Regions from separate parts of the Pseudomonas sp. SO81 genome, predicted to be linked through region 3. Evidence: predicted binding sites of a transcription regulator. Region 3 holds the regulator's gene; each other region holds the start of a gene.

Region 1 (6,064 bases), 2.3 Mb from region 3:
GAGACTGTCCAGCGCCACGCCGGGCAGGCGCTGTTCCACCGCTTCCTTGTTGATGCCCAGACCGATGGTGCCCCAGGTGTAGGGCACGCCGTAGGCGTTGCCGGGGTCGACGCCGGCCAGCTTGGCCAGCAGCTCGGGATCGAGATTGCCCTTGCCGGCCAGCTCGCCCACCGGCTGCAGCGCCTTGGCGCCGATGGTGCGGGCCAGCACGTTGGACGACGGCACCACCACGTCGTAACCGCTGCCGCCGGTGAGCAGCTTGCTCTCCAGCACCTCGGTGCTGTCGAAGGTGTCGTACTTAACCTTGATCCCGGTCTCGGCCTGGAAGCGCTGCAGCGCCTCCACCGGTACGTAATCGGCCCAGTTGTAGAGGTTTAGGACTTTTTCCTCGGCCTGCAGCGGCAGGGCGAAGGCGAATACAAGCAAGCTGGCGACAAGGCGCATGAGCGGATTCCTCGGCAGATTCGGTAGCCCGTGCCCCTCTGCTGGGGCTCTGAGTGGAGCCATCCTGCGCCGCAGTTTGCTTCCGATAAATACGAAGTGATCTACTCTGGCATCGATATCTATCAATGTATGGAGCCGCGATGCTCAGCCAACTACGTGACCTCGATCTGCAGCTGCTGCGCCTGTTCGTCAGCGTGGTGGAGAACGGTGGCTTCAGCGCCGCCCAGGGCGAACTCGGCATCGGCCAGTCGACCATCAGCACGCAGATGGCCAAGCTGGAGACACGCCTGGGCTTTCGTCTGTGCGAGCGCGGCAAGGCCGGCTTTCGCCTGACGCCCAAGGGCGAGCAGGTGCTGGCCGCCACCCGCAAGCTGTTCGGCGCCATCGAGACCTTCAAGGGCGAGGCCCAGGGCATGGCCGACAAGCTGCTCGGCGAGCTGCACGTCGGTCTCTCCGAGGCCCTTGCCGACGAGGTGCTAGAGCGGGTCGGCGCGGCCATCGGGCGCTTTCGCCGGCGCAACCAGGCGGTACAGATCGAATTACTCAGCGCCACCCCGGCCGAGCTGGAGCGGCGCCTGCTGCAGGGCCAGCTGCAACTGGCCATCGGCTATTTCTCCGGCAGCCAGACCACCCTCGACTACCGCCCGCTGTTCAGCGAGCCGCAGCACCTGTACTGCGGCCAAAGCCACCCATTGTTCGCGCGCACGCGGATCAGCCAGGCCGACCTGGACGACTGCGACCGCGTGTTGCACCCCTATCGCTTCATCGCCGCCGACGAGCCCTGGCAGTCCGGCAGCAGCAGCGCACGCTGCGAGCAGGTCGAGGGCAGCCTGGCCTTCATCCTCTCCGGCGCGCATATCGGCTACCTGCCACAGCACATCGCCGCACCCTGGGTCGCCCGCGGCCAGTTGCGCACGCTACAACCGGAGCGGCTGGGCTTTAGCGTCGAGTTCCGCCTGGCCCAGCACCGTGGGCGCCAGCCCAGCGAGGCGCAGCAGGCCTTCAGTGAAGACCTGCTGGCGAGCTTTGCTGACCAAGGCTCAGTGGCGCGGTGACCGCCCCGCGTGATCCCGCTGGCGCAGGCGCTCGGCGAGGACATCGAGTGCCTGCAGGGCTTGGTGGATGCCGTGGTGGAGCGAGCGCGACGCATGTGCCGCAGAGGCAGCGGCGAGATCCTCGGCTTCGAGTTGGTAACGCGGGTCGAAGAGGCTGAACCTATCCATAACCAATTCCTCACGAATCATGGCCGGCGCGATATGCGCAGGCACAGTAGGGCAGTGACGGGCATCGGGGGATTGTTCTTGTTCGGCCAGCGTGCCGCCGGTTGGTGACACGCATGCAGGCTATGACCCACCTGCGTGCCGGCGGTTTCGCCGCCGTTGATCAATTTCTGCGCAAAAGCCTTCGCGAGCAATCCGGCGAAATGTCGCAGCCCGGCCAAGCCGCGCGCCAGAGCGGCGTAATCGACGAGGCGCACTATAGTTTCCTGCTCAGGTCTTCCATCCGTTCATCCACAGACTTACAGGAGTCACCATGAGCAAGGTTTACAAGGTCGCAGTCATCGTCGGCAGCCTGCGCAAGGCCTCGATCAACCGCAAGCTGGCGCTGGCACTGGCCGAACTGGCACCGCCATCGCTGCAACTGCAGATCGTCGAGATCGGCGAGTTGCCGCTGTACAACGAGGACATCGACGTCAGCCCGGCACCAGCGGCCTACACCCGCTTCCGCGAAGAGGTGAAGAGCGCCGACGCACTGCTGTTCGTCACCCCGGAATACAACCGCTCGATCCCGGCGCCCATGAAGAACGCCATCGACGTCGGTTCGCGCCCCTACGGCCAGAGCGCATTCGGCGGCAAACCCGGCGCCGTGCTCAGTGCCTCGCCGGGCGCGGTCGGCGGCTTCGGCGCCAACCACCACCTGCGCCAGTGCCTGGTGTTCCTCGACGTACCCGTGCTGCAGCAACCCGAGGCCTACCTGGGCGGCGCCGGCAGCTTCTTCGACGACAACGGCAAGCCGAACGATGGCATCAAGGGCTTCCTGCAGAAGTTCATCGACGCCTACGCGGCCTGGGTGGAGAAGAATCTGAAGGGCTAGAGCCCCTGCAGCAGGCTGAGGATGGCCTGCGGGCGCTGGTTGGCCTGGGCCAGGATTGCCGTCGCCGCTTGCTGCAGTATCTGGTACTTGACCATATTGGAGACTTCCGCGGCGTAGTCGGTATCCCGGATCCGGCTGCGTGCAGCGGAGAGGTTCTCCGACATGTTCTGCAGGTTGGCGATGGTGTATTCGAGGCGATTCTGCACCGCACCGAGATCGGCCCTGGCGCTGTCGACGGAGGTGAGTGCGCCATCGATGGCCGCCAACGCCGTCTGCGCGCCGATGGCAGTCAGCAAACTGACTTCCTTGAGCTCTTCAAACCCGCTGGCTTGGCTGTTCGTGATGCCGAACAAGGTGCCTAGATCAGCCTGAGTGACGAACGACTTGCCGCTGTTCAAACGCACGACACCGATGGCGCGCATGGCCGAATCGTCGACCAGCGCCGCGGTGGAGGCCGTCAGCGCATTCTCCCCGGTGTAGTCGTAGTTCTGCGCCTGCGCGGTGCCCGCACCCTGAGAGAGGAAATCCTCCAGCGCGATATCGTCCCCCGCCTCGCTGACCAACCACAGGCGGTTGCCTTCCTCTCTAGCGGAAATTCCTGTCTTGGCGGCTTCGGCATTGATCGCCTGGACCATATTACCGATGTCGCCATTCTCGATCCTGGCACTGACGCTCACCGCGCGGCTGTTAGCGCCATAGAGATTGAACGAGAAGGTATCGTCGCCGGTGAAAGTCAGCTGCAGCACGGTTCGCGCATCCGCCTGCACGCCTGTTCTGTCGGTCTGTTTGTTGATCGCCCTGGCCACCGAGGCGGCAGAGCCCTCGACGTCGACCGCGACGCTGTCCCTACCGGAAATGGTCAGCTCAGCGGTGACATCGTTATCCGGCAACGTACCCGCCTGCACCACCAGCCCGCCCAACTGGTCAGCGGACAGGCTGCCGGTGGTTTGATTGACCAGATCCTGGTAATGGGTACCAAGCCGGCTGGAATCAAAGTTGCCCAGTCCCATGGCAATGGTTTCATTGGCCTGTGCGCCAACCTGCAGGTTCACCGAGCCGAAGCTGCCATCGAGCAGCTTGCGGCCTCCAAAAGTGGTGGTTTCGGCGATGCGGTTCAGCTCCTGCTGCAGCTGGGCGGCCTCCTGCTGCAGGGCACTGCGCTCGCTACCGGAATTGGAACCGTTGGCCGCCTGCAGCGCCAAGTCGCGCATGCGCTGGAGGATATTGGTGGACTGCTGCAGCGCCCCTTCGGCAGTCTGCGCCAGGGATATGCCGTCGTTGGCATTGCGGATCGCCACACCCATGCCACTGATCTGGCTGCCTAGCCGGTTGGATATCTGCAAGCCAGCGGCATCATCCTTGGCGCTGTTAATGCGAAAGCCGGTGGACAGGCGCTGCATCGAAGTTTCCAGCGCGCGCGTCGACTCGTTCAGCGCACGCTGAACGCCGAGTGACGACACGTTGGTAAGAGTCAACGCCATGCAGACAATCCCTTGGGGACAGCAATTCCCTGGCCGATACCACAGGCCCAATCCGGCCTATCGCCAGAGCCATCGGCCATAGCGGGGAAATCTTTAGACCGTCCGTCTCCCTCATCAGGACGGGCTAGGCTTGTCTGCATTCGCAGGAGATTGCCATGTCCACCGAGCCACTCGACGACAGCCACTGGCTGGCCCCCGACCAGGATCGGCGCCAGGCCGAGGGGCTGGGCGCGGCGCTGGAGGTGCGGGCGCGCAGCGGCGAGTCCATGCGCGGCTTTCGCCTCAAGTACGCCAGTCTCGCCGGAGTCGACCTGGTGCATCACGGCAGCCGCGAGGGTTACGACCTGCGCGAGGCCGACCTGTATCGCGCCGACCTGCAGAACGCTCACCTTTTCGCCCTGAACCTGCGCGGTGCCTCGCTGATGAAGGCCGACCTGCGTGGCGCCAACCTGCACTGCGCCGATCTGCGTGACTGCAATCTGCTGGGCGTGCGCCTGGAGGGCGCGCGACTGGACAACGTGCTGTGGGATCGCCAGCTGATCCAGGAGCGCCGCGGCCGCGAGCGCCAGCGGGAAGGCGATGCGGAAGGCGCGCGGCAGGACTTCGAGGAGGCCGAGGAGACCTACCGCAACCTGCGCCTGCGCCTGGAGAAGGCCGGGCTGTTCGAGCAGGCCGGGCAGTTCTTCCACCGCGAGATGGTCATGCGCCGCCTGCAGATGCCGCGGCTGTCGAGCCGGCGCCTGTTCTCCTGGCTGGTCGACCTGTTCTCCGGCTACGGCGAGAAGCCGCTCAATGTGGTGCTGTTCTCCCTCGGCCTGATCGTCGCCTGCGGCCTGCTGTACTTCCTGGTCGGCGTGCGCCACGGCGACCTGCCCCTGGGCCTGGCCCTGGAGCGCGGCCTGGCAGCCAACCTGCGCGACCTGCTCGACTGCCTCTATTACAGCGTGGTGACCTTCACCACCCTGGGCTACGGCGATATCACGCCCCACGGGCTGGCGCGGCCGATCGCCGCCTTCGAGGCCTTCGCCGGCAGCTTCACCATGGCTCTGTTCGTGGTGGTGTTCGTGAAGAAGATGACCCGCTGATGCAGGGCGAACCGATCGTGTTGGCGGTGCTGGTGATCGGCGCCGGCTTCTCCGGCATCGGCATGGGCATTCGCCTGCGCCAGGCCGGCATCGAGGATTTCCTGATCCTCGAACGGGCCGCCGAGATCGGCGGCACCTGGCGCGACAACCATTACCCGGGCGCCGCCTGCGATGTGGAATCGCACCTCTACTCCTTCTCCTTCGAGCCGCGTGCCGACTGGTCGCGCAAGTATTCCGGACAGGCGGAAATTCTCGACTACCTGCAGCACTGCGTGCGCCGCTACAGCCTGGCGCCGCATATCCGCTGCAACGCGAGCATGACGGCGGCCCGCTACGACGAAGCCGGCGGCCAGTGGAGCGTGCAGCTGGCGAGCGGCGAACTGCTGCGCACGCGGGTGCTGATCAGCGCGGTCGGCGCGCTCAGCGAACCGGCGATTCCCGCGCTGCCGGGCCTGGCCGACTTCCGTGGCGTGCGCTTCCACTCGGCGCAGTGGGACCACATGCAGGACCTGAGCGGCAAGCGGGTGGCGGTGATTGGCACGGGCGCCAGCGCCATCCAGTTCGTGCCGCCGCTTGCCGAACAGGCCGGCCAGCTGTTGCTGTTCCAGCGCACCCCGCCATGGATCCTGCCCAAGGCCGACCGCACCTTCAGCCCCGCGGAGAAAAGCCTGCTGCGCCTGCGTCCACTGCAATGGCTGTACCGCGCAGTGATCTACTGGATCAACGAATCGCGGGTGCCCGGCTTCGCCCGGCGCAGCGACTGGCTGCTCAAGCCCGCCGAACGCATGGCCCTGCACCACCTGCGCCGCCAGGTGCGCGACCCCGAGCTGCGCAAGGCGCTGACGCCGGACTACCGCATCGGCTGCAAGCGCATCCTGATCGCCAACGACTACTACCCGGCCCTGCAACGCGCCAATGTGCACCTGGTACGCAGCGCCATCGCCCAGATCGGCGCCGACC
Region 2 (6,064 bases), 110 kb from region 3:
GCGCAGAGTCGGCATGGGTGATGAAGTAGATGTCGTACAGCTGGTACAGGATGTAGGTGCACGCCGCGACGCCAACCAGGAAGATGCCCATGCTCAGGCTCACTGCGCGCAGACGCCCGAACAGGCCGGTCGGTGCACCGTCGACGCCTTTGCGCGGCTTGGTGAAGTTCTCCCGCTGCAGGGTGCTGATCAGATCACCGGCGTTGATGAGCTCGCCGCTGAGGAAGGAGCTGATCAGGTAGCGCAGCGTGGCGATCTCGCGCGGACGCAGGTGATGGAACTCGCAGCCGGCGCGTTTGCCACCGAGCGAACGCACCTGGAATTCGACGTCCATGTTGAAGCCGATGCCTTCGACCTCGAACATCAGTTTGCCGCGGCAGTACTGCCCTTCGGTGAGCAGGTTGTTACCCGGATGGAAGGAGAAGCCGCCGACCGACAGGTCGAGCAGCTGTGCCTCCAGTTCCTGGCCCTGCTGGGTGAAGTAACGGATCTTCGCCGGCAGCTTGAGGCGCGCGTACTGGCGCTGGGCTTCGGCTTCATGAACCACGTTGCTGTTGATGCTGGGGCTGATCACTGCGCTCATATTCGTTCCTTTATGCAATCAAGAGTCTTTGATGGGTCACGAGCTTCAGACCACCCACATCAGGGCAGCGACGAAGACGCTGCCTGCGGAGAAGGTCATGGTTCGGGACGACCAGGTGTTGAACCAGCGCTGGAAGCTGGCGAGATCGCGGTTGAGCTTGGTCTTCTGGCGCGTCCAGGACTGCTGGTCCAGGCGGAAGAACACGTACACCTTCACCAGTGCGCCGACGATCTGGTTGTAATAGAGGATCAACGGATAAGCCGGACCGATCCTGTGGCCAGAGGCCAGCAGCAGCAGGGTCAGCACCAGCCGGGTAAGGCCAATCCACAGCAGGTAAATCAGCAGGTAGGCAAAGCCGTATTTGACGCTGGCGATGATCGCCACCGAGGGCCCGAGCAGGCTGGTCCACATGGACACTCGCTGGTCGAGCATCACCACGCTGGTGAACACCCCCAGACGTCGAATGCCCAGGCCGAGCGCCCGCGAGTTCTGCCGCAGGTTGTTGCCGTACCAGCGGAACATCAGCTTGCGGCTGGCCTTGATGAAGCTCTTCTCCGGCGGGTGTTCCACGGTGTGGATGGAGGCATCCGGCACGTAGAAGGTGTCGTAGCCCAGGCGCATCAGGCTGTACCAGCTGGACTTGTCGTCGCCGGTGAGGAACTTGAAGCGACCCAGACGCCAGTGCTCGAGATGGTCGTTCTCGACGTCGGCGATGAAGCCCGGATCGGTCACCACCTCGGCGCGGAACACCGACATGCGCCCGGTCAGGGTCAGCACGCGCTTGGACAGAGCCATCGAGCACATGTTGATGTGGCGCTGGGCGAAACGCAGCTTGTGCCACTCCTGCATGACGTAGCCGCCGCGCACCTCGCAGAACTCGTTGGTGGTGAGCCCGCCAAGGTTGTCGAACAGGGTGAAGAACGGCGCCGTCTGACGCACCACGCCGGCGGAGAGCACGGTGTCACCGTCCACCACCGCCACTACCGCACGGCTGTCCGGTTGGTGCCGGGAAATGGCGCGGAAGCCCTGGGCCAGGCCGTCACGCTTGCCGGTACCGGGAATCCGCACTATGTCCAGACGCACGCGAGCCGGTGGTTCCAGGCGGTTCCACAGGTTCTTGATCAGCAGCTCGTCCGACAGCTCGACGATTGAGCACACCACGGTGCTGGGGTAGCCGCAATCGATCGCTTCCTGGATCACCGAGCGGTACACCGCGGCGGTGGTCAAGGCGTCGATACGAAAGCTGGTCACCAGCAGGTAGACGTGCGAAGGATCGGCCGCCTCGCCCAGCCGGCGCGCCTTGCGCCGATAGTGCGGGTAGACGATGTAGAGAAAGATGAGCCCGCGAACGTAATGGATCGCGCCCATCGAGTAACGCCAGATACCTACTGCGCCAAGTATCAGCAGGAAGTCCGTCGACTCCGGATCGAAGATGCTGCGTGGCAGCAGCAAGGCCATGCCACCCAACATCGACAAATAGAACAGCCAGCCCGCGCCGTTGCGCAGGCGTCCTTGAAGACTTTCCATGGTTGCCAATCCCGTTTGGTTTACTGCTCTGCAACGGGGGCGTCGTTGTTGTTGTTGTAACGCCCTGTGCACATTGACCTACAGCAGTTGCTACCAGCAGAGGCCCTCTTTGACCTCGTCGCTGCACTGGCGCATGAAACCGACCAGGTCGATCAGTTTCTTGCCGGGCGGCAGTTGCTGGACCACGGTTTCAAACAACTCGTCGCCGTTGCCGAGGACGATCACGTCGGCATCCGCTACCACCTGATTGAGGTCGGAGCGCAGCAGAGAAGAGACGTGGGGGATCTTCGATTCGATGTAGTCGCGGTTGGCGCCATGCACACGGGCGTATTCGACGTTGCGATCGAAGATCTTCAGGTCGAAGCCCTTGCCGATCAGCATCTCGGCCAGCTCCACCAGCGGGCTCTCGCGCAGGTCATCGGTACCCGCCTTGAAGCTCAGACCGAGCAGCGCGACCTTGCGCTTGTCCTGGCTGGCAATGAGGTTGTAGGCATTGCGGACCTGAGCCTCGTTGCTCGGCATCAGCGCGCTGATCAGCGGCGACTCGACGTCGAGCTGGGTGGCGCGGTAGTTCAGGGCACGCACGTCCTTGGGCAGGCAGGAGCCGCCGAAGGCGAAGCCGGGCTTCATGTAGTACTTGGACAGGTTGAGCTTGTGATCCTGGCAGATCACATCCATCACCTCACGGCCGTCGACCCCCACCGCCTTGGCGATGTTGCCGATCTCGTTGGCGAAGGTGATCTTGGTCGCGTGCCAGACGTTGCAGGTGTACTTGATCATCTCGGCGACCTCGACGGTCTTGCGGATGATCGGAGCGTCCAGCTCGCTGTAGATCTCGGTGAGCAGGTCACCGGAGGTCTGATCCAGCTCGCCGATCACGGTCATGGCGGGGAAATCGTAATCCTTGATCGCGGTGCTCTCGCGCAGGAACTCGGGGTTCACTGCCACGCCGAAATCCTTGCCGGCCTTGAGCCCGGAGTATTTCTCCAGGGTCGGAATCACCACGTTGCGCAGAGTACCCGGCAGCACGGTGCTGCGGACCACCACGGTGTGGCGGGTGGTCTTCTCGGGGAGGACCTTGGCGATCTGCTGGCAGACTTCCTCGATGTAGGACACGTCCAGGTCGCCGTTGCGTTTGCTCGGCGTCGGTGGCGCCAGGAAGGAGATATCGGTTTCCAGAATCGCCTCGCGCACGTCCAGTGTGCCGCGCAGCTTGCCGCTGCTCACGCCCTTCTGCAGCAGGTCTTCCAGCCCAGGCTCTACAATCGGCGACTTGCCGCTGTTGATCAGCTCGATCTTCAGCGGAGAAATGTCTACCCCAATGATCTGGTGCCCCCTGGCCGACAGGCAACCAGCACACACAGCCCCTACATAGCCCAGCCCAAAGATGCTAATTCGCATTGGACGATCTCCTCCTTGCGTTGATCGACACGACAGCCCCATGGCTGTCGCCTACCTCGCGAGACCGGACTACAGGACTACAACTTCCTCGGGTCTCTGTTACCACTGGGGCCATTTTCCGTTCCAACTAAATTGATACAGAAATTGAAATAGCCCCGAGCAAAACAGATGCCTTGCGAAACAACAAAGTTCCGCAACGGCAGGTTTTAAAGTTATTTCTTTGAAAACAGTGACCTAGTTACCAGAGGTAACCGATCGAGCGCTTTGCGCGCGTCGTTTTTTTGGCACACACCCAAGGATGTGGCTCTAGGGCGCAGCATACAAGGGAAAAATTAGAAAGTAACACCTAGTTTTTTGCGTTACTTCACGAAGTAAAAATAGAAGAATATTATTCCCAATGAATCTAAAGTCGTTTTTTTGACGCCAATTAAGTAGTCACCCGCGCATGGGCAAGCCACTATAAGGGCGCCAATTATCCAGCAATAAGCGACATCAATTAGCCATCAACGAGACGGCAAAGAAAGTTCTGCGCGACAGAACTGTCTCAAAGAAGTTTCATATATTTTTCCGGACCATTACTTATTCTGGAAGTTACTTCGCATATAACAATCCTATCCATGCGGACAGATTAAGCTCCCCCTCACCCGCCTGCCGCCGCTAAACTTTCCCGCAGCGCGGCCGATGTGCCGAAGACAGCCCTCCGTTCAAGAAGCGATTACGCATGCGAAACAACCAGCCCGTTACTCAGCGCGAACGCACCTTCCCCGCCCAGCAGCGCCTGATCTCGACCACCGACCTCAAGGGGCAGATCACCTACTGCAATCAGGCCTTCATAGAAATAAGCGGCTTCGAACGGGAAGAGCTGCTGCGTGCGCCGCACAATCTGGTGCGCCACCCGGATGTGCCGCCCGCCGTGTTCGAACATATGTGGCAGACCCTGAAGAAGGGCCGCCCATGGATGGGCGTGGTGAAGAATCGCAGCAAGAACGGCGACCACTATTGGGTCAACGCCTATGTCACACCGATTCTGGAGAAGGGTCAGGTGGTGGGTTATGAGTCGGTACGGGTCAAGCCCAGCGCCGAACAGATCCGCCGCGCCGAGGCGCTGTACGCACGGATCAACGCCGGCAAGCCGGCCATCCCCGCCACCGATCGTTGGCTGCCGGTGCTGCAGGCCTGGCTGCCATTCATTCTGATCAGCCAGATCGGCTTCCTCATCGGCCACTGGATGGGCTCGACCTGGGGCTTCCTGCTGGCTGCCCTGCTCTCGGTGCCACTGGGCCTGGCCGGCATCAGCTGGCAGACCCGCGGGGTCAAGCGCTTGCTGCGCCTGGCCGAGCAGACCACCTCGGACCCGCTGATCGCGCAGATGTATACCGACAGCCGCGGCGCCGAGGCCCGCCTGGAAATGGCCATGCTCAGCCAGGAAGCGCGTCTGCGCACCTGCCTGACCCGCCTGCAGGACACCGCCGAGCGCCTCACCAGCCAGGCCCAGCAGGCCGACCAGCTGGCGCACAACAGCTCCGCCGGGCTGGAACGCCAGCGCGTGGAAACCGAGCAGGTGGCCACCGCCATCAACGAGATGGCCGCCACCACCCTGGAAGTGGCCAGCAACGTGGCCCGCGCCGCCATCGCCACCCAGGAGGCCAACCGCCTCACCGGCGAGGGGCGCAACGTCGCCGCGGAAACGCGCGACGCCATCCAGCGCCTGTCGACCTCCGTCGGCGAGACCGGTGAGACCGTGTCGCGCTTGGCCCAGGACAGCAACGAAATCGGCGGCGTGGTCGACGTCATCAAAGGCATCGCCGACCAGACCAACCTGCTCGCGCTCAACGCGGCCATCGAGGCGGCGCGCGCCGGCGAGATGGGTCGTGGCTTCGCCGTGGTGGCCGACGAGGTGCGCTCGCTGGCCCAGCGCACGGCCGAGTCCACCGGGCAGATCCACGCGCTGATCGCCAAGCTGCAGCGCACCGCGGAAGAAGCGGTGATGACCATGGAGATCGGTCGCAAGCAGGCCGACGAGGGTGTGGAGCGCGTACAGCAGGCCGACCAGGCGCTGCAGGGCATCAGCGACGCGGTGGCCAACATCACCGACATGGCCAATCAGATCGCCGCCGCTGCCGAGGAGCAGAGCGCGGTGGCCGACGAGATCAACCAGAACATCACCACCATCGCCCAGCTGGCCGACCAGACCTCCAGCGAGGCGCACAGCACAGCGCAGCTCAGCGAGGAGCTGACCTCCACCGCCAAGGACCAGTACTCGCTGGTGGAGCGCTTCAACCGCTGACCGCTACCCCATGAAAAAGGCCGGCAATCGCCGGCCCTTTTTTTGTGCGCGCTCATCAGCCACGCAGAAACGCCGCCACCCTGTCTGCCGCACTCTGCAAATGCTGCTCATGGCTGAAGCCTGATGCCTTCAGCGGCTTGAGGTCGTGGTCCGCGGCTGCCAGCCACTCGACATGCAAGGTCGGCGCAAGCCGGTAGCCGCTCACCGTCTCGCGATTGCCCAGCGCGTCGCGCTCGCCCTGGACCACCAGCGCGCGCGTTCGCAGC
Region 3 (6,064 bases):
GGATCCGGCGTTCGGCCTGGAAGCGGTGTGGATCGACCCGACCCAGCGCGACCAGGCGCAGTCGCTCGGCTACACGGTGGTGGACGCCAGCACCGTGGTCGCCACCCACCTCAACCAGGTGCTGCACAAGCATGCCCATGAACTGCTCGGCCACGAAGAGGTCCAGCAATTGATGCAGCTGCTGGCCAAGAGCTCGCCGAAGCTGGCCGAGGAGCTGGTGCCGGGCATGGTCTCGCTGTCGACCCTGCTCAAAGTACTGCAGACCCTGCTGCAGGAGCAGGTGCCGGTGCGCGACATCCGCAGCATCGCCGAGGCCATCTCCAACGTGGCCGGCAAGAGTCAAGATCCCGCCGCGATGGTGGCCGCGGTTCGCGTCGCGCTTTCCCGCGCAATCGTGCAAAGCATTGTGGGACTAGAGCCGGAGCTGCCTGTGATCACTCTAGAACCCAGGTTGGAACAGTTATTGCTCAATAGCCTGCAGAAGGCCGGTCAGGGCTCCGAGGATGGCATCCTCCTCGAGCCCGGCATGGCCGAGAAGCTGCAACGCTCCCTGGTGGAAGCGGCGCAGCGCCAGGAAATGCTCGGCAAACCGGTGATCCTGCTGGTAGCCGGTCCGGTCCGGGCGATGCTCTCGCGATTCGCGCGGCTCGCCGTACCGGCCATGCACGTACTGGCCTACCAAGAAATACCGGATAACAAGCAGGTCACGATCGTTGCTACGGTCGGCCAGAACTGAGGGTTCTAAGCCATGCAAGTCAAACGCTTCTTCGCCGCCGATATGCGTACCGCCATGAAACTGGTGCGTGATGAGCTGGGCGCCGATGCCTCCATCATCGGCAATCGCCGTGTGGCCGGTGGCGTGGAGCTGACCGCTGCCCTGGACTACCAGCCGACCGCTCCGGCACGTCAGGCCAACCCGGCGCTGGAAGCCGAGCTGCGCAAGACTCAGGCGAAGATCGCCAATGCCCAGGCCGAGCTGACCATTCGCGCCGTGGCCGACGAGCGCAAGGACCGCCAGCTGTTCGCCAACGAATCGCTGGTCGCCCCGGAGCTGCCGGCCACCGCCGTCAAGGCTCAGCGCCCGGTGGCCGCCGCACAGCCCGCAATCAAGCCGGCTGCCGCTGCGGTGGATCAGCGCGCCCTGGATGCCATGCGCTTCGAGCTGCACGGCCTGCGCGAGCTGATCGAAGTACAGCTGGGCTCCATCGCCTGGGGCCAGCTGCAGAATCGCAAGCCGCAACAGGCCAACCTGTGGCGCCGCCTGCAGCGCATGGGCCTGTCCGCCGAGCTGTCCAAGGCCCTGCTGGAGCGCGTGGCCAAAGTCGCCGAGCCGCGTCAGGCCTGGCGCATGCTGCTGGCCCACCTGGCTCATGCGATCAAGACGCCCGAAGTGGAGCCGCTGGAAGAGGGCGGTGTGATCGCCCTGGTCGGCCCGGCCGGCATGGGCAAGACCACCACCCTGGCCAAGATGGCGGCGCGCTACGTGCTGAAATACGGCCCGCAGAGCATCGCCCTGGTCAGCATGGACAGCTTCCGCATCGGCGCCCAGGAGCAGATCAAGACCCTCGGTCGCATCCTCAACGTACCGGTGACCCAGGTCGACCCGGGCCAGTCCCTGGTTCAGGCCCTGGCCCCGCTGGCGCGCAAGAAAGTGGTGCTGATCGATACCGCCGGCCTGCCAGGCAATGATCCGGCTCTGCGTCTGCAGTTGGAGAGTCTGGCCGCGCGTGGGGTCAAATCGAAAAACTATCTGGTGCTGGCCGCTACCAGCCAGGCTCAGGTGCTCAAGGCCGCCTATCACAGCTACAAGCAGTGCGGCCTGGCCGGGTGCATCCTGAGCAAGGTCGATGAAGCCGCCAACCTGGGTGAAGTTCTGGGGCTGGCTATCAGCCAGCATCTACCGGTAGCCTATCTGGCAGATGGGCCGAAGATTCCGGACGATCTGCAGGTGCCGCGCAGCCATCAGCTGGTGAGTCGCGCCGTGAGCCTGCAGACCGCCGAAGATCCAAGCGAGGAGGCCATGGCGGATATGTTCGCCGGCCTGTACCACCACCCGGCGCGCCGCGTGGGATAAGGCAGGCGGCAGCGTGCAAGGCGTTCTAGTGTTAGGAAAGGGTCGGTGTGGTTGCCCGACCAGCCCAGTCCAGGCAAGTCAAGGTAAGAGAAGAACATGGGTAGTATGCATCCCGTACAGGTGATCGCAGTCACAGGCGGCAAGGGCGGTGTCGGCAAGACCAATGTGTCGGTGAATCTGTCGCTGGCGCTGGCCGACCTCGGTCGCCGGGTCATGCTGATGGACGCCGACCTGGGCCTGGCCAACGTCGACGTCCTGCTCGGCCTGACCGCCAAGCGCACCCTGGCCGACGTGATCGCCGGCGAGTGCGATCTCAAAGATGTGCTGATCCAGGGTCCCGGCGGCGTGCGCATCGTGCCGGCCGCCTCGGGCACGCAGAGCATGGTGCAGTTGTCGCCGGTGCAGCATGCCGGCCTGATCCAGGCCTTCAGCGACATCAGCGACAACCTCGATGTCCTAGTCATCGACACCGCCGCCGGCATCGGCGACGGCGTGGTCAGCTTCGTGCGCGCGGCGCAGGAAGTCATCGTGGTGGTCTGCGACGAGCCGACTTCGATCACCGACGCCTATGCGCTGATCAAGCTGCTCAATCGCGACTACGGCATGAGCCGCTTCCGCGTGCTGGCCAACATGGCCCATACGCCGCAGGAAGGGCGCAATCTGTTTGCTAAGCTGACCAAGGTAACCGACCGTTTTCTCGATGTGGCTTTGCAATACGTCGGGGCAGTGCCCTATGACGAGTCCGTACGCAAGGCCGTGCAGAAGCAGCGCGCGGTATACGAAGCCTTCCCGCGCTCGAAATGCGCACTGGCGTTCAAGGCGATCGCCCAGAAAGTCGACACCTGGCCGCTGCCGGCCAACCCGCGCGGCCATCTGGAGTTCTTCGTCGAGCGTCTGGTGCAGCAACCGATCGCGGGTACGGCCGTATGACAGCAGCCAGTGGACTACGCATGTACAACAAGGCGCAGGCGCAGGATTCCCAGCACCAATTGATCGAGCGCTACGCGCCCCTGGTCAAGCGCATCGCCTATCACCTGCTGGCACGCTTGCCGGCCAGTGTGCAGGTCGACGACCTGATCCAGGCGGGCATGATCGGTCTACTGGAAGCTTCGAAAAAATACGACGGCAGCAAGGGCGCCAGCTTCGAAACCTACGCCGGCATCCGCATCCGCGGCGCCATGCTGGACGAGGTGCGCAAGGGCGACTGGGCGCCGCGTTCGGTACACCGCAATACCCGCATGGTCAGCGACGCGATTCGTGCAATCGAGGCGCGCACCGGAAGAGACGCTAAAGATCAAGAGGTTGCGGCCGAACTCCAATTGAGTCTCGAGGATTACTACGGCATCCTTGGCGACACTCTGGGCAGTCGCCTGTTCAGCTTCGACGACCTGGTTCAGGACGGCGAGAGCGGCGGTCTGCACGAGGATGTCAGCAGCAGTCACGGAGGGCCCTTGCATGGTCTGGAAGATGAACGCTTCCAGGCGGCCCTGGCCGATGCCATCGCCAACCTGCCGGAGCGCGAGCGCCTGGTGCTGTCGCTGTACTACGACGAAGAATTGAATTTGAAGGAAATCGGCGAAGTCCTGGGGGTCAGCGAATCCCGGGTCAGCCAGTTGCACAGCCAGTGCGCCGCGCGTTTGCGGTCCAGGCTGGGCGAGTGGCGGGCCAGCTGACGGCGAGCCGGTTTCATGATTTGCGACGCTACCGGGCTGCCGGAGGCGTTTAGGACTGTACGGAGGTCGACTTGGACAAGAACATGAAAATCCTCATCGTTGACGATTTTTCGACGATGCGACGGATCATCAAGAACCTCCTGCGTGATCTGGGGTTCACCAACACCGCGGAGGCCGACGACGGCAACACCGCTCTGCCCATGCTGCAGAGCGGCAGCTTCGACTTCCTGGTGACTGACTGGAACATGCCCGGCATGACCGGCATCGACCTGTTGCGCGCGGTGCGCGCCGACGACCGCCTGAAGACCCTGCCGGTACTGATGGTGACTGCGGAAGCCAAGCGCGAGCAGATCATCGAGGCCGCCCAGGCCGGTGTGAACGGCTATGTGGTCAAGCCGTTCACCGCCCAGGTGCTTAAGGAGAAGATCGAGAAGATCTTCGAACGGGTTAACGGCTGATGTCCGCCGCGAGGGCGCTATGGCACACGATGATTCAACCCTGGGCGAACTCGAATCGACCCTGAAGACACATGCTACCCAACTCGTCGACAGCCTTGAGAAGGGTCGCTTCGGCGAAGCGGTACAGCTGATCCACGAGTTGAGCAAGGCGCGCGATCACGGCCTGTACCAGGAAGTCGGCAAGCTCACCCGCGAGCTGCACAACGCGATAGTCAATTTCCAGATCGACCCGCACATGCCGGGCGCCCAGGAAATCTCGCAGATCTCCGATGCCACCGAGCGTCTGTCCTACGTGGTCAAAATGACCGAGAAGGCGGCCAACCGCACCATGGATCTGGTCGAGCAGAGCGCGCCGCTGGTCAACGACCTGGGCGACGAGGCGCAGAGCCTGTCGGCCGAGTGGGGCAAGTTCATGCGCCGCGAGATGGGCGCCGACGCCTTCCGTGACCTGGCCAAACGCATCGAGCTGTACCTCGCCCGCAGCGAGCGCGACAGCCAGAAACTGTCCGGCCACCTGAACGACATCCTGCTGGCGCAGGACTTCCAGGACCTCACCGGGCAAGTGATCAAGCGGGTGACCCAACTGGTCACCGAAGTGGAAAGCAATCTGCTCAAGCTGGTGCTGATGGCCAGCCATGTCGACCGTTTCGCCGGCATCGAACACGACCATGCCGTGCTCCGCGCCGAGCAAGAACAACAAAAAGAGCCTTCCAAGGGTGAAGGTCCGCAGATTCATGCCGATAAGCGTGAGGACGTGGCGTCCAGTCAGGACGACGTCGACGATCTGCTGTCCAGCCTTGGATTTTAAGGCTCTAACAGAGCCTTTGGAGCGCACCGATGAGCTTCGACGCCGATGAAGAAATCCTCCAGGACTTCCTGGTAGAGGCCGGCGAAATTCTTGAGTTGCTGTCCGAACAACTGGTCGAGCTGGAAAGCCGACCCGATGACATGGACCTGCTCAATGCGATTTTCCGTGGTTTCCACACCGTCAAGGGTGGCGCGGGCTTCCTCCAGCTGAACGAGCTGGTGGAGTGCTGCCACATTGCGGAGAACGTGTTCGACATCCTGCGCAAGGGTGAGCGTCGCGTTACCGCCGAACTGATGGATGTGGTGCTGCAGGCGCTGGACTCGGTCAACGAGATGTTCAGCCAGGTGCGCGAGCGTACTGAGGTGACTCCCGCGACTCCCGAGCTGCTGGCCGCGCTGTCGCGCCTGGCCGAGCCGGAGAGCGCCGACGAACTGGCCGCCGTGGCCGAACCGGAGCCGGAAGCGGCCGCCGCTGAAGACATCTCCGACAGCGAGTTTGAACAGCTCTTGGATGCCATCGGCGATCAGCCGGCGGAAGCGCCTGCGCCGGCGGCCGGCGGCGACGAAATCACCGACGACGAATTCGAAGCGCTGCTCGACCAGTTGCATGGCAAGGGCAAATTCGCTGCGGATGAGGTTCCTGCCGTTTCGGTTAAGCCTGCCGCTCCCGCGCCGGCAGCCGGCGGTGACGAGATCACCGACGACGAATTCGAAGCGCTGCTCGACCAGTTGCACGGCAAGGGCAAGTTCTCCGCCGAAGAGCCGACGCCTACGCCCAAGCCGGTAGCCGCCGCCCCCGCAGCTGCAGGGGGCGACGAGATCACTGACGACGAATTCGAAGCACTGCTCGATCAGTTGCATGGCAAGGGCAAGTTCACCGGCCCCGACGAGGGCGCCGCGCCCGCTGCCAAGCCTGCCGCCGCTGCCCCGGCCGCCAAGAAGGCTGAGCCGAAGAAGGCCGAACCGGCCAAGCCTGCCGCCAAACCGACGGCCAAGCCCGAGCCGGTCAAGGCCGCCGCTGCGGCGCCGGCGCCAGCAGCAGCTGCCGCAGG

The links. Region 3 encodes FliA, which starts transcription of late flagellar genes. Its sites were predicted from a motif close to CTAAAGTTTNNNNNNNNNNNGCCGNTAA; they were not measured.
Region 1: OH686_RS14540 (flagellin N-terminal helical domain-containing protein) is a predicted target of FliA. The motif match lies at 4,089-4,116, and genes of this name have one in related genera.
Region 2: OH686_RS02130 (methyl-accepting chemotaxis protein) is a predicted target of FliA. The motif match lies at 4,169-4,196, and genes of this name have one in related genera.

The regions. Positions count from the first base shown of each region.
Region 1 is NZ_CP126126.1:3,123,263-3,129,326, reverse strand. It holds gene OH686_RS14565 (polyamine ABC transporter substrate-binding protein) at 1-444, opposite strand, end outside; gene OH686_RS14560 (LysR family transcriptional regulator) at 585-1,499, shown strand; gene OH686_RS14555 (hypothetical protein) at 1,485-1,667, opposite strand; gene OH686_RS14550 (hypothetical protein) at 1,685-1,921, opposite strand; gene OH686_RS14545 (NADPH-dependent FMN reductase) at 1,978-2,538, shown strand; gene OH686_RS14540 (flagellin N-terminal helical domain-containing protein) at 2,535-4,019, opposite strand; gene OH686_RS14535 (ion channel) at 4,175-5,104, shown strand; gene OH686_RS14530 (flavin-containing monooxygenase) at 5,104-6,064, shown strand, end outside.
Region 2 is NZ_CP126126.1:461,018-467,081, forward strand. It holds gene OH686_RS02115 (PilZ domain-containing protein) at 1-583, opposite strand, end outside; gene OH686_RS02120 (glycosyltransferase family 2 protein) at 629-2,110, opposite strand; gene OH686_RS02125 (nucleotide sugar dehydrogenase) at 2,201-3,511, opposite strand; gene OH686_RS02130 (methyl-accepting chemotaxis protein) at 4,233-5,798, shown strand; gene OH686_RS02135 (alpha/beta family hydrolase) at 5,854-6,064, opposite strand, start outside.
Region 3 is NZ_CP126126.1:572,963-579,026, reverse strand. It holds gene flhA (flagellar biosynthesis protein FlhA) at 1-736, shown strand, start outside; gene flhF (flagellar biosynthesis GTPase FlhF) at 749-2,074, shown strand; gene fleN (flagellar synthesis regulator FleN) at 2,171-3,004, shown strand; gene fliA (RNA polymerase sigma factor FliA) at 3,001-3,747, shown strand; gene OH686_RS02670 (chemotaxis response regulator CheY) at 3,831-4,205, shown strand; gene OH686_RS02665 (protein phosphatase CheZ) at 4,225-5,013, shown strand; gene OH686_RS02660 (chemotaxis protein CheA) at 5,043-6,064, shown strand, end outside.